One region of the Streptomyces sp. Y20 genome, then DNA from elsewhere that is predicted to be linked to it. Evidence: riboswitches for the same ligand, from Rfam matches in the RefSeq annotation. Region 1 holds a riboswitch; each other region holds the start of a gene.
The links. Region 1 has a riboswitch for cyclic di-AMP ahead of ACGFT1_RS21315 (transglycosylase family protein). Riboswitches for the same ligand answer to the same signal wherever they lie in the genome.
Positions count from the first base shown of each region.

Region 2: another riboswitch for cyclic di-AMP. It lies ahead of ACGFT1_RS12860 (C40 family peptidase); the one in region 1 lies ahead of ACGFT1_RS21315 (transglycosylase family protein).
Region 3: another riboswitch for cyclic di-AMP. It lies ahead of ACGFT1_RS32060 (C40 family peptidase); the one in region 1 lies ahead of ACGFT1_RS21315 (transglycosylase family protein).

Region 1 is NZ_JBIDDP010000008.1:82,144-86,866, reverse strand. It holds gene ACGFT1_RS21330 (nucleoside triphosphate pyrophosphohydrolase) at 1-73, shown strand, start outside; gene ACGFT1_RS21325 (cytochrome P450) at 322-1,635, shown strand; gene ACGFT1_RS21320 (transglycosylase family protein) at 1,755-2,843, shown strand; cyclic di-AMP (ydaO/yuaA leader) riboswitch at 3,026-3,205, shown strand; gene ACGFT1_RS21315 (transglycosylase family protein) at 3,210-3,947, shown strand; gene eno (phosphopyruvate hydratase) at 4,285-4,723, shown strand, end outside.
Region 2 is NZ_JBIDDP010000004.1:325,802-330,524, forward strand. It holds gene pcrA (DNA helicase PcrA) at 1-1,434, opposite strand, end outside; cyclic di-AMP (ydaO/yuaA leader) riboswitch at 1,675-1,842, shown strand; gene ACGFT1_RS12860 (C40 family peptidase) at 1,851-2,921, shown strand; gene ACGFT1_RS12865 (hypothetical protein) at 3,051-3,404, opposite strand; gene ACGFT1_RS12870 (NlpC/P60 family protein) at 3,832-4,723, shown strand, end outside.
Region 3 is NZ_JBIDDP010000017.1:115,444-120,166, forward strand. It holds gene ACGFT1_RS32040 (8-amino-7-oxononanoate synthase) at 1-993, shown strand, start outside; gene ACGFT1_RS32045 (DUF397 domain-containing protein) at 1,051-1,272, opposite strand; gene ACGFT1_RS32050 (helix-turn-helix domain-containing protein) at 1,282-2,142, opposite strand; gene ACGFT1_RS32055 (ATP-binding protein) at 2,357-2,815, shown strand; gene ACGFT1_RS32060 (C40 family peptidase) at 2,979-3,452, opposite strand; cyclic di-AMP (ydaO/yuaA leader) riboswitch at 3,455-3,588, opposite strand; gene ACGFT1_RS32065 (hypothetical protein) at 4,028-4,333, opposite strand; gene ACGFT1_RS32070 (ATP-dependent Clp protease proteolytic subunit) at 4,342-4,723, opposite strand, start outside.

The sequences.
Region 1 (4,723 bases):
CGAGGCGGCGCTGCGGGCGGTGGCGCGGGTGTACCGGGACGCGATACGGGCCGCTGAGGGCCTGTCCGCTTAGAGCCCTCGCCCCGGCGGGCCGGTGCGAGGCGCGCGGAGCAGGTACGGAAAGGGAGAAGGAGCCGTCCACGCCACACGGCACGAGGTCCCGCTGCCGCATCGGCCAGCCGCGAACGGGGCAGCAGGGGAGAACAGGGGAATAGGGGAGTAGGGGAGCAGGGCGGCCGCCGGGGAGCCGGAGGGCATGCTGCAAGCGCTTGCCGTGTCACCCCGCCGCGCGTTGCCCGGCGAGGCGGATACCGTCGGGGAGTGACCGACCAGCTCCGCCCCGACGGCCCGGCGCCCGCCCTCTTCACGTGGGAGTTCGCCACCGACCCCTACCCCGCCTACGCCTGGCTGCGCGAGCACGCCCCCGTGCACCGCACGCGGTTGCCGAGCGGGGTGGAGGCCTGGCTCGTCACCCGGTACGCCGACGCCCGGCAGGCCCTGGCCGACCAGCGGCTGAGCAAGAACCCGGCGCATCACGACGAGCCCGCGCACGCCAGGGGCAAGACCGGCATCCCCGGCGAGCGCAAGGCCGAACTGATGACGCATCTGCTGAACATCGACCCGCCGGATCACACCAGGTTGCGCAGGCTGGTCAGCAAGGCGTTCACCCCGCGCCGGGTCGCCGAGTTCGCGCCCCGGGTGCAGCAGCTGGCCGACGACCTCATCGACCGGTTCGCGGCATCGGGATCCGCCGACCTCATCCACGAGTTCGCCTTCCCGCTGCCCATCTACGCCATCTGCGACCTGCTCGGCGTCCCGCGCGAGGACCAGGACGACTTCCGGGACTGGGCCGGCATGATGATCCGGCACGGCGGCGGTCCCCGGGGCGGGGTCGCCCGGTCGGTGAAGAAGATGCGCGGCTATCTCGCCGAGCTGATCCACCGCAAGCGTGCTGCCCTGCCCGCCGAACCGGCGCCCGGCGAGGACCTGATCTCCGGCCTGATCCGCGCCTCCGACCACGGCGAGCACCTCACCGAGAACGAGGCCGCCGCGATGGCCTTCATCCTGCTGTTCGCCGGCTTCGAGACGACGGTCAACCTCATCGGCAACGGCACCTACGCCCTGCTCACCCACCCCGAGCAGCGCCTGCGGCTCCAGGAGTCCCTGGCGCGCGGGGAACAGGATCTGCTGGAGAGCGGCGTGGAGGAACTGCTGCGCTACGACGGCCCGGTGGAGCTGGCCACCTGGCGGTTCGCCACCGAGCCGCTCACCATCGGCGGGCAGGACATCGCGCCGGGCGATCCGGTGCTCGTCGTCCTGGCCGCGGCCGACCGGGACCCGGAGCGGTTCGCCGGCCCGGACGTGCTCGACCTCGCCCGTCGCGACAACCAGCACCTCGGCTACGGCCACGGCATCCACTACTGCCTCGGCGCACCGCTCGCCCGGCTGGAGGGCCAGACCGCGCTCGCCACCCTGCTCAGCCGCCTGCCCGACCTGCGTCTCGCCGCGGACCCGGCCGAGCTGCGCTGGCGCGGCGGGCTCATCATGCGCGGCCTGCGCACCCTGCCGGTGGAGTTCACACCCCCGCCTGAGGCCCACCGCCTCACGGGAAATGACAGACGTTCAACCTTGTGATCTTCACGTGATCTGTGCGGCATTAACTTGTGACAAGTGATCGTCTGCCGATACGTTCACCCCTCAGCGCGGCGGGCACCGTTCGCCGCCGGTCCTGCTGTCGCTCGAAAGGCTTCTGCATGCTCTCCGGGAACGGCCGACACCGTCGCCCCCGTCAGGCTCCGGCCCTCCTCGTCGCGGCCGGCGTGACCGGTTCCGCCATCGCCATTCCGCTCCTCGGGGCCGCGAGCGCCCACGCGGCCGACGGCACCACGTGGGACAAGGTGGCCGAATGCGAGAGCGGCGGCTCCTGGAGCGCGGACACCGGCAACGGGTATTTCGGCGGCCTCCAGATCTCGCAGGACGACTGGGCCAAGTACGGCGGCAGCCAGTACGCGGCCAGCGCCGACCAGGCCAGCCGCTCCCAGCAGATCGCCGTCGCCGAGAAGATCCTCGCCGCCAAGGGCACCACTCCGTGGGCCACCTGCGCCCTGCTGTCCGGGCTGACCTCGAACTCGGGCTCCGTGGACGTCGACACCGGCGTCGGCGGTTCCGGTGACACCGGCGGCACCGGTGACGCCGGGGGTTCGACCGGCACCTCGGACTCCACCGGCTCGCCGGGATCGACCGGTACATCCGGCAGTTCCGGTACTTCCGATACCTCCGGCACGTCCGGCTCGCCTGATTCGCCGTCCTCCACCGGTGCCGGCTCGGACGCCGGTTCCGGCACCGGCGCCGGGTCCTCCTCGGGCCCGGCCACCACGCCGGCCGCGAAGCCGGGCAAGGACGCCGGCAAGGCCGCCGGGACGAGGACTCCCAAGTCCGACAAGTCCACTCCGTCGGACGCCGGGACCCCGCAGGGTGGCGGCAGCCCGGCCACGGCGACCCCCGATGCCGGTAAATCGGACAATCCCCAGCAGGCCGCCGGTTCTTGGAGCCTGGTCGACACCGGCAGCCTGGACGCCGGCGGGCGCCACCGCGGCGCGAGTGCGGATGAAACCGTGACAAACGGTCAAAGCCCCGCACTGGCCGGCCGGCACGCCTCCCGGGAGCCGGACTCCTACATCGTCCACGAGGGCGACACCCTGGCCTCCATCGCCGACTCCCTTGACGTCGACGGCGGATGGCGCGCGCTCTACGCCGGCAACAAGAAGGCCATCGGCACCGACCCGAACCACATCAGTGCCGGTCAGACCCTAGAAGTCGGGGATGAAACGGACGCGGAATAGCGAGAGTTGACGCCTCATTTAGCGCTTGATGTCCGTTTTGGCGAAAGTGTGGGATGAGTCTCAGAAGCCCTGATCGTCTTTGAAATTCCGGCGATCACGTGTCTACGGTCGAGATCGCTCGTCACCACGAGCCCCGGCAGTCGCAACGCCGAATCCTGCCAGCGGTTGCCCGGGAACAGTCGTCGCGTCAAGCGCCGCAGGCAGGAGCGGGGGACCCAAGGTAAGTGCCGGGACCAGCAGTCGAAGAGGCTGGCACCGGCTGGGGGTGAAGCCGTACCTCGCGTGACAGCGAGAGGTACGGCCGGGCAACTCAACCGGCCCGAACCCGACAGCTCACCTCGCAGGCGTCGGTGAGGGGATAGATTCATGCTGTTTTCCGCCAAGGGCAAGCACCGTCGTCCGTCCAAGGCCGTTCGTGCCATCACGCTCGCCGGTGTCACCGGCGCCGCCGTCGCCGCCCCGCTGATGGCGACCGGCACCGCCTCCGCCGCCACCACCTCCGAGTGGGACGCCGTCGCCCAGTGCGAGTCCGGCGGCAACTGGGCCATCAACACCGGCAACGGCTACTACGGCGGCCTTCAGTTCTCCGCCTCCACCTGGGCCGCGTACGGCGGCACGCAGTACGCCGCCACCGCCGACCAGGCCGGCAAGGCGCAGCAGATCGCCGTCGCCGAGAAGGTCCTGGCCGCGCAGGGCAAGGGCGCCTGGCCGGTCTGCGGCACGGGCCTGTCGGGCGCGTCCTCCAGTGGCTCCGCCCCGAGCACCACCTCGGACTCGGCCGGCACCACCACCCGCTCCACCGACCAGCAGACCGCGTCCCGCTCCGCCGAGCGCCCGGCCGCGTCCGCGAGCCAGACCCCGAGCCAGGCCCCGAGCCAGGCCCCGAGCCAGAGCCAGAACAAGAGCAAGACCGTCACCACCCCGACCGGCAAGACGGTCAAGAAGGGCGACGGCGAGTACAAGGTCGTCACCGGCGACACCCTCAGCTCCATCGCCACCGCGCAGCACGTGCGGGGCGGCTGGGCGAAGCTGTTCGAGCTGAACAAGGACATCGTCCAGGACGCCAACCTCATCTACCCGGGCCAGCAGCTGCACCTGAAGTGACCCCCCGGCTCCGTGCGGAGCCACAGCCCCCTCACGCCCGGCCCGCATACCTGGGCCCGTGAGGGGCCCCCGTCCCCGCGGGCTCCCCGCCCCGGTGCGTGTTCCCCCGTACGCACCGAGGCGGGGCTTTTTTCTGCCCGCCGACCTTCTCCTCCGTGCCGGCCTCTTTTCGCCGGAGCCCTTTGTTTCGGCAACGAACAAAAGGTACGGTCGCCTTGTCCACGGGACGGTCGGTCGGTGGCCGACGGCCCCGGGACGGTTAGGCTCTAGTCGCAAGGCACAGCCGTAAGGCACCCAGCCCCGCACTTCCAGCGTCACATCCAAGAAGGAGATGCTCGTGCCGTCCATCGACGTCGTCGTAGCCCGGGAAATCCTGGACTCCCGAGGCAACCCCACGGTCGAGGTCGAGGTCGGCCTCGACGACGGCAGCACGGGTCGTGCCGCCGTTCCGTCCGGCGCCTCGACCGGCGCCTTCGAGGCCATCGAGCTGCGCGACGGTGACCCGAACCGCTACCAGGGCAAGGGCGTCGAGAAGGCCGTCCTCGCCGTGATCGAGCAGATCGGCCCGGAGCTGGTGGGCTACGACGCCACCGAGCAGCGCCTGATCGACCAGGCCATGTTCGACCTGGACGCCACCGACAACAAGGGCTCCCTCGGCGCCAACGCCATCCTCGGCGTCTCGCTCGCGGTCGCCCACGCCGCCTCCGAGGCCAGCGACCTGCCGCTCTTCCGCTACCTGGGCGGCCCGAACGCGCACCTGCTGCCGGTGCCGATGA
Region 2 (4,723 bases), on a different contig from region 1:
CAGGTAGGCCAGGACGTCCCGGACCTCCTTGCGCTCGTAGAAGCGGACGCCGCCGACGACCTTGTACGGCAGGCCGACGCGGATGAAGACCTCTTCGAAGACACGGGACTGGGCGTTGGTGCGGTAGAAGACGGCGACGTCCCCCGCGCGTGCCTCGCCCGCGTCGGTGAGCCGGTCTATCTCGTCCGCGACGAACTGCGCCTCGTCGTGTTCGGTGTCGGCGACGTAACCGGTGATCCGGGCGCCGTGGCCGGCGTTGGTCCACAGGTTTTTAGGGCGGCGGGACTCGTTGCGCTCGATGACCGCGTTGGCGGCGGACAGGATCGTCTGCGTGGAGCGGTAGTTCTGCTCCAGCAGGATCGTCGTCGCGTTCGGGTAGTCCTCCTCGAACTGGAGGATGTTGCGGATCGTCGCGCCCCGGAAGGCGTAGATCGACTGGTCGGCGTCACCCACCACACACAGTTCGGCCGGCGGCAGGTCGCCGTCCCCGGGCGGTACGTCGACGTCCTCGGCGGCACGCTCGCCCGTCCCGACCAGCTCGCGCACCAAGGCGTACTGGGCGTGGTTGGTGTCCTGGTACTCGTCGACCAGGACGTGCCGGAAGCGGCGGCGGTAGTGGTCGGCGACGTCCGGGAAGGCGCGCAGCAGGTTGACCGTCGTCATGATCAGGTCGTCGAAGTCGAGGGCGTTGGCCTCACGCAGCCGCGACTGGTAGAGCGCGTACGCCTGAGCGAGGGTCTTCTCGAAACCGTCGGCGGCCTGGGCGGCGAAGTCCTCCTCGTCGATCAGCTCGTTCTTCAGATTGCTGATCTTGGCGCTGAAGGACTTGGGCGGGTAGCGCTTGGGATCGAGTTCCAGATCACGGCAGACCAGGGCCATCAGGCGCTTGCTGTCGGCCGCGTCGTAGATCGAGAACGACGAGGTGAAACCGAGCTTCTTCGACTCGCGGCGCAGGATGCGCACACACGCGCTGTGGAAGGTCATCACCCACATCGCGTTGGCGCGCGGGCCGACGAGCTGCTCGACGCGCTCCTTCATCTCGCCGGCGGCCTTGTTGGTGAAGGTGATCGCGAGGATCTGACCCGGGTGGACGCTGCGCTCGGCGAGCAGGTGGGCGATGCGGTGGGTGAGCACACGGGTCTTGCCGGAACCGGCGCCGGCGACGATGAGCAGCGGGGAGCCGGCGTGCACGACCGCGGCGCGCTGGTTCTCGTTCAGCCCCTCCAGGAGCGCCGCCGCGTCGATCACGGGGCGCGGGGCGCCGTCGCGGTAGTGGGAGTCCCGGTCCGGCGGCACGTCGAACTTCCCGCCGAACAGATCGTCCGGAAGCGGCTCCGGAGCGTGGTCGTGCTCGGGCGGCGGCGGGAGCTCCTCGTCGTGCCCACGCGGGGGCTGGAGGTCCGCCAGGAAGCTGTCGTCAAAGAGGCTGCTCATCGCTCTCCGAGTCTAGGGTGCCCCACCGACAACCGGTCACCGTCCCGCGAGTCGATCATCGCCACTTGGCGCCCCGAGACCCCTCACGCACCGGAAGCGCCTGGTCACGTGCGCGTGAACCCGCCCGGAGGTCACGGAAATGTATCGGACATACCGCGCACCAACCTTCACAGAAGCCACACGAGTTGGCTAGGTTGCCGTCAGGCCGCACGACCCCCCTCCGGCGAACGTCGCCGGGCCGCGCGGCCTCCGCCGAGTCCGGCGCGCCCCTGTGCGGCGCCCGGAGCCGGGGACCCACCGAATCCCGGGGTGAATCGGCCGACTCCCGCCCGGGACGACGCCGTAGGGCAACCCTTCCATCCGCCCGAACCCGACAGCTAACCCGGTAGGCGGCAGCTAGGAAGGAGTCGCCTCCCTTGGCGTCGCACCGCAAGCCGCGCCCCGGCGGAACCCCCGGAGCGGGCGTCCGCACCCCCGCTCTCGCCACCGCCGCCCTCACCTCCCTCGCCGTGCTCTCCCAGACCGCGGAGGCCACTCCCGAGGCCGGTCACGGCAGGCCGAGCCCGGAGGAGGTCGAGCGGAAGATCGACGACCTCTACCGCCGGGCGGACTCCGCGACCGGCGGGACGGCCGCAGCGGCCGAGGAACCGGCCGGCGCCCCACGGAGGCAGGCCGACAGCCTCCAGCGGCTCCGTGACGAGGTAGCCCGGCGCGCGGCCCGGGCCCGTGCCGTCCCGGGCCCCCGCGGCACCGCCCCCACCCTGGACACGGCAGTCCTGCCGCCCATGCGGGGCGGGGCCGCCGTGGTGGCGCCCGGGGGGAGAGTCGGCACCGCGGCAGCGGCGGCGGACCGGAACGCCGCGGCACCCCGGTGGAGTGGGGGCGTCGTAGCGCCGCCCACCGGAGGCGACGTCACCACACTCGCACCGGCGGCACCGGCTCCACCGGTCAGGGACGCGGTCGTACCGGGCCGGGGGATGCCGCCCGGGGACAGCCGCCCGGAGGTCGCGGCTCGGGATGCGCGGGACCCTAAGGCGGTGAAGACCGCCGTTCAGAGGAAGCTCGCCCACGCGCGCGTGCTGCTCGCACAGCGGACCGCCCAGGGGTCCGCGCCGTCCGGCACCGACGCGGCCAAGGCCGGGAAGGCCGTGGCCTTCGCCCGGGCCCAGCTCGGCAAGCCCTGCGTGTGGGGTGCCGCCGGCCCCGGTTCCTACGACTGCTCGGGCCTGACCCAGGCCGCCTGGAAGTCCGCCGGCGTCACGCTGCCGCGTACCGCCCGCGACCAGGCCGCCGCCGGCACCGGGGTTCCGCCGGCCGACGCCCGCCCCGGCGATCTCGTCTTCTTCCACGACGACCGCCGCCACGTCGGGCTCTGCACCGGCGACGGCATGATGATCCACGCGCCCCGACCCGGCGCGTACGTCCGTGAGGAGCCGATCTCCTCCGCCGGCGAGTCGGCCGTCCACAGCGTGGTGCGGCCGGGCTGACGTCCCGGACCGGCCCTCCCCCTGCCCGCCCGCGCCGGCCCTGCCTGGCCTGCTGGGCCGGCGCGGGTGGCCTGCCGGGCCGGCGCGGGTGGCCTACCGGGCCGGCGCGGGTGGCCTACCGGCCTGCGATCAGGTCCAGAGGACGGCGATGAAGATGTTCGCCGTGGTCAGCAGGCCGACGAGCGCGAACTGGCCCTTGTCGATCCGCTCCTCGTCGCGCTTGACGTAGACCAGCCCGAGGATCACGATCAGCAGGGCCAGCTTCACACCGATCTTCACCGTGTTGATGTGGTGGTCGTCGGCCTGGTTGAGGCCGACCAGCGCCACGCCGGTGACCAGCATGGTCAGGGCGCCGTGCAGCATTCCCGGCACGAACCGGGCCGTGCCCCGGCCCATCGCCTTCATCTGGGTGAGGAAACCGCCGAGCAGCGCGGCGATACCGACGATGTGCAGGCCGACGAAGAGATGGATGAGTACGTCCATGGGGCCGGAGCCTAACCAGGCGCCTCCCGGCCCCCCGTCACCGGCCCCACCCGAGCGCTCGTGACGGGGGGGGCGCGGACACCGACGGGCGTCGCATATATGCGAGCCATAGCACCCCACCTCTCCCGCCAGTCACACTTTCCGCACTTCGATCATCACGCAGTGTGAAGGGAACGACTCCTACTGGACAGCGGGATCACATGTGTTCATATTCCGACTCATCTCGGACAGTTCCGCACAGTCCGTTACCAACCCGTCACCGTTCGGCCTAGCGTCCTCCCCCAGGTGACCGGCTCTCCACGCCGCCCGGACCAGGGTGGCAGTCGGCCATCCGCGCCCCGGCGGCGGCCCGTTCCCCTGTGCGGACCGCCGCCGGGCGCACTGACCGCTCGACATACGAGCCGTACGGAAGGACGTGACGGTCCAGTTGGCAGTGCACCGCAAGCCCCGGCAACGCTCGCTCAGTGGTACGGCCCGCACAGCGGCCACACTGGCCCTGGCGGGCGTGGCCACCGCGACGGGCTTCGACGGGACGGGCCACGCCGAGCCCCAGCTGACGCCCGGGCAGGTGCGGGCCGAGGTGGACCGCCTGTACCGGGAGGCCGAGACCGCCACCGAGAAGTACGACGGGGCGAAGGAGAAGGCGGAGGCGGCCCAAAAACGGATTGCTGCATTCCAGGACCAGGCCGCCCGCAGGCAGCAGAGACTCAGCTCGGCCCGCGACGCACTGGGCTCGATCGCGGCGGCACAGTACCGGGCCGGCGGCGTCGACCCGGCCTGGCAGCTGGCCCTCTCCAGCGACCCCGACCGATACCTGGACGGCGCCGCGTTCGCGGAACGGGCCGGTCACCGGCAGGCCACCATGGTGTCCCGGGTGCAGGACCAGCTGCGGGAGATCGAGCGGCTGCGCGGTGCCGCGCGCATCGAGCTGACGTCGCTGCGCGCACGGCAGGCGGAGCTGAACCGCCGAAAGAGGACCGTCACCGGCAAACTGGACGAGGCCCGGCGGCTGCTCGCCCGCCTGACACCCCGGCAGCGGGCCGAGGCCAAGGGCACCGCCGACGACACGGGCCGGCGCGTCCCCCGGTCGGCCGCGGGCCCGAGGGAGCCGATGCGCGCCGGATCCTCACCGGCCACCACCGCACGCGCGGCGGCGGCCGTCGCCTACGCCTACGGCAAGCTCGGCAGCCCCTATGTGTGGGGGGCCACCGGTCCGAACGCCTTCGACTGCTCGGGACTGGTCCAGGCCGCCTACCGCTCGGCCGGCATCTCCCTGCCTCGCACCACCTACGCCCAGATCGACGCGGGCCGTCGGGTGT
Region 3 (4,723 bases), on a different contig from region 1:
CCGGAGGTCACCGAAGGAGCGGCCCGGGCGGCCCGGACGTGGGGCGGCGGCTCCACCGGGTCCCGGCTGGTGACCGGCACCACCGAGTTGCACACCGAGCTGGAGCGCGCGCTGGCCGCGTTCTGCGGGTTCGAGGCGGCCCTGGTCTTCTCCTCGGGCTATGCCGCGAACCTGGCCGCGGTCACCGTCCTCGGCCCGCACGGCTCGCTCATCGTCTCCGACGCGGGCAACCACGCCTCCCTCATCGACGGCTGCCGGCTGGCGCGGGGCGGCACGCAGGTCTTCGGGCACGCCGACCCGGAGGCCGTGCGCAAGGCGCTCGGCACGCACGGGGGCGCGGCGATCGTCGTCTCCGACACGGTGTTCTCGGTCGACGGGGACCGGGCGCCGCTGGCCGCGCTGGCCGCGGCGTGCCGGGAGTACGGCGCCGGGCTGGTCGTGGACGACGCCCACGGGCTCGGCGTGCTGGGCGACGGCGGCCGGGGCGCGCCGTACGCGGCCGGCCTCGCGGGAGCCGACGACGTGGTCGCCACGGCGACCCTGTCCAAGTCGCTGGGCAGCCAGGGCGGGGTGGTGCTCGGCCCGGCCCGGGTGATCGACCATCTGGTCAACGCGGCGCGCACGTTCATCTTCGACACGGGACTGGCGCCGGCGGCGGCCGGTGCCGCGCTGGCCGCGCTGCGGCTGCTGGAGCGCGAGCCGGGGCGGGCGGCGCGCGCCCGTGAGGTGGCCGGGGAACTGCACGCACGGCTGACCGCCACGGGTCTGGAGGCGGTGCGTCCGGACGCCGCGGTGGTCTCCGTGCGGGCTCCGTCCCCGGAGCAGGCGGTGCGCTGGGCGGCCGACTGCCGTACGGCGGGCCTGTCCGTGGGCTGTTTCCGTCCTCCCTCCGTGCCCGACGGCATCTCCAGGCTGAGACTGACCGCCCGTGCGGACCTGTCCGGGGCCGAGATCGAACACGCTGTACGCGTCATCGGCGAGACGCGACCATGAGTCGGCGTGACACGGTCGTGTGTGACCGGATAACGATGAAGAAGTGACCGATTCCGATCAGAGTGCGGTGATGAATCCCGACCAGCTGTCGGCGGAGAAGAACAGCGCCGGTCCGGCCGGAATCTTGGAGTCACGCACGGCGAGCAGCCCGGCTCCGGGGCCGGAGCGCGGCCGGGCCGTCTCCACGCAGTTGTTGGCGCCCGTGCTGTAGCTGCTGCGCAGCCAGCGCACGTCGTGCAGGTCGGTGCTGGCAGGGACGTTCCCAGGCGGTGCGGACATGGTGCCTCCTTACGCGCCGTCACCTATTGCGGCGATGTAGTCCAACGAGTCCTCGGGGGAAAGGGCGTGGAACTGAAGGGTCTGGAAGGCCTCGGCGTAGGCCACCAGGTCTTCTTTCCGTTCCAGGTAGAGGCTACTCGTCAACTGGTCGAGAACGACTACATCCAGATCAGAAGTGCTCGGAAATGAGAAGATAACGAAAGGTCCGGTGAGGCCGATATGCGCTCCGGCGCTGAAGGGCAGGATCTGGAGCCGTACCTGGGGCAGCGACGCGGCCTCCATCAGCCGCTCCAGCTGACGGGACATCACCCGGGGACCGCCGACCTCGCGGCGCAGCACCGCCTCGTCCAGCACGGCGCTCAGCGCCGGCGGCGGGTCCGCGCGTAACACGTCCTGCCTGGCCAGACGCACCTCCACCAGCGTGTCCAGCCGGTCCTCGTCCAGGTCCTTCACGGCCGCCCGGGTGACCGCGCGGGCGTAGTCGGCCGTCTGGAGCAGGCCGGGGACGACCGTGGTCTCCAGGGTGCGCATGGCGCTCGCCTGCGACTCCAGGCTGATGAAATCGCGATAGGTCGGCGGCAGTTCCCCGCGATAGGCGTGCCACCAGCGGTTCCGGCCGCCCGCGTCCTGCGACCCCGCCAGCATCAGCAGCAACTCGCGCAGGTGTCCGTCGTGGACGCCGTAGGCGTCCAGCAGTAACCGCAGATCGGCCGGTTTCACACCGCTGGCGCCGGTCTCGATTCGGCTCACTTTCGACTGGTGCCAGCCGACGAGCCCGGCCGCCTCACCGCTGGTGAATCCGGCACCGGTACGCAGCCTGCGCAGTTCGGCGCCCAGTTTCCGACGGCGCACTGCCGGACCGTTCTGCATGGGCTCCTCCTTACTCCTTCCGGGCCGCCCACATACGGTTTCGCAGCGCAGAGTTCACCGCTTCGAGCGACAGATATATGCATATCCCGGTGGATCGCTCCCCCTGACCGACCCGTTGATGGCAGTCTGGCGAACAAGCACCAGTTCCGGGACCGTACTCGAAGCATTCGCTGTATGTCGGACCGCGGTCCCGCGGGAAAGGGACGACGTCGCCATGGCAGACCATCTGGAAGCATCCGTCACTCTGCCGAGCGATCCCGCCTCGGTCTCCGCCGCCCGCTCCTACGTCGTGGGCACCCTCGCGGAGTGGGGCCTGCCGCCGGACACCGAAACGGCCGACACCGTGCGGCTGATCGTCTCGGAGCTGGCCACCAACGCCGTGCAGCACACCTTCGGCCAGTCACCCACCTTCACGGTCGACATCGCACTGGACCGTGACGAACACCTGCGCATCGGCGTGACGGACAGTCATCCCCGCTTCCCGAAGAGACTGCCCGCCGCCGTGCAGCAGGACAACGGCCGCGGCATGGTCATCATCCGCTGGCTCACCGCGGAGCACGGCGGCAGGCTCCGCGTCCGTCCCACCCGTGAGGGTGGCAAAACGGTGTGTATCGAACTCCCCTGGACGCTCCCGGCCGCCGCGTTACCGGCAGGCGTGCCGCAGGAGCCCTGAGCGGCACGCCCGCCCGGCCGGTTGCGCCGGAGGACGTGCCGGCCCCGGGCCGCCCGTGCCGGCGGGCGGGCACCGGGGCGGCGCTATGGCGCTCGAAGCGGGCCCGGTGCCCGGAGCCGGCCGTTCAGCGGGCCGGGGCCGGGCGCTCCCGTTCCGCGGCCGGTCAGCTGACCCGGCCGTACCAGACGCTCCTGGTCCAGATCTTCTGGAGCCTCACCACGTCACCGGTCCTCGGGGCGTGCCAGATCTTCCCGTGGCCCGCGTAGATACCCACGTGGTAGACGCTGGAACCCGAGTGGAAGAACACCAGGTCACCGGCCCTGCGGCTGCGGGCGGAGATGTGGTGGGTCTTGTTGTACTGCTGCGCGGCGGTGCGCGGCAGCTTCTTGCCCACCTTCTTGAAGGAGTAGAAGGTCAGCCCCGAGCAGTCGAACCTGCGCGGACCTGTGGCACCCCACTGGTACGGCGCACCCTTCTTGGAGGCCGCGACGTTGAGTGCCTTCGTCGCCATCGTCGCGGCGGACGCGCCGGTGGCGAGGCCGGGCACGGCGATCGAGCCGCCGACGGCGGCGAGGGTGAGGGCAGAGGCCGTGCCGGCCCTGGCCATCAGTGACGGGACACGATTGAGCGCAGTCATGCGCAACCCTTCGTCAGCCGCCTGTGAAGGATGACCTGTCGGATTCGGGCTGGCGAAGTTGCCCGGCCGTGTCGCCACGGCTTCACCCCAAGGGAGGCTCGGAACCCCGCCCGTCCGCGTCCAGCGGACGAACATGTGTTCCGGCGACCCGTCTTGCCTGGGTCCTCCACTCCTGCCGATCCACTCCTGTCGACCGGTCATCCAGGCGGCGGCAGGACTCGGCGTCCGCCCGGATCGCCCCGCCGCGGTGGCGGGGTCTTGTCGTCAGTCAGGGATCTTGACCTACAACTGTCGTAAAATCCCAACGGAATCGGGGCTTTGTGGTGTTACTCACCACTCGCCCGTTCGGGTGGACATGGCTGTGTTCGAGACATCGTCAGGACCCGTGCGTAGCCCCGGACCTGGGGCTAAACACTCGCGGACGCATACCCGACCCATATGCCGCACAAGTCGGGAAGCCTGAAAATCATTCCGGATATCCATCGGACGGGCGTACCTCGTTCGGGCCGTTTCGAGTCCGGTGCGAACGGCAGGCGTCGATACGGGGCCCGCAGCCGGCCGGCCGGGTGTCCGCCTCAGTCGACGGTGTCGGGCGGAAGCGCGACCCGAGCGGTACGGCGCTCGCCGTCCAAGACGCGCAACGCCCGTGCCAGCGTGCCCCCGTGCAGCTCCGTCTCGCCCCGCCGGTGCATCACCTCGAGCGCGTCCCGCAGCTCTGCCGCCTTGCGTACCAGGGCCTGCGCCGCGCGCAGCCCGCGGTACGTGTCCCCGTCCCGGGCCGGATTGACGCGACCCAGCAGGTCGGCCGCCTCCAGATAGCGGTCGATCAGGTCGCCCTCGGCGCGGGTCAGCGCGGGCAGCGGCGGCACTTCCGGCGGCATCGGGGGGCTCACCTCGGGTCCGGTGCGCCGGGCGCGTCCCGGCGGCTGGGCACGATGTGGTCCACCAGGCCGTAGGCGAGGGCCCCGGGGGCGTCCAGGAACAGGTCCCGCGCCAGATCCTCGCGCACCTGCCCGGACGTGCGCCCCGTGTGCCGGACGAGCATCCGCGCCAGCAGCGCGCGGACCCGGGCCAGCTCCTCGGCCTCGATGAGCAGGTCGCTGGGACGGCCGCGCACCGGCTCGGGCAGTCCGGGCTGTTCGATCAGCATCCGCGCGCCGGGCAGCGCGGACCGCTTGCCCGGGGCGCCGGCCGCGAGCAGCACCGCGGCGGTGGAGGAGGCCTGTCCCAGGCAGTACGTCGCCACGTCGCAGCTGATGTAGCGCATGGTG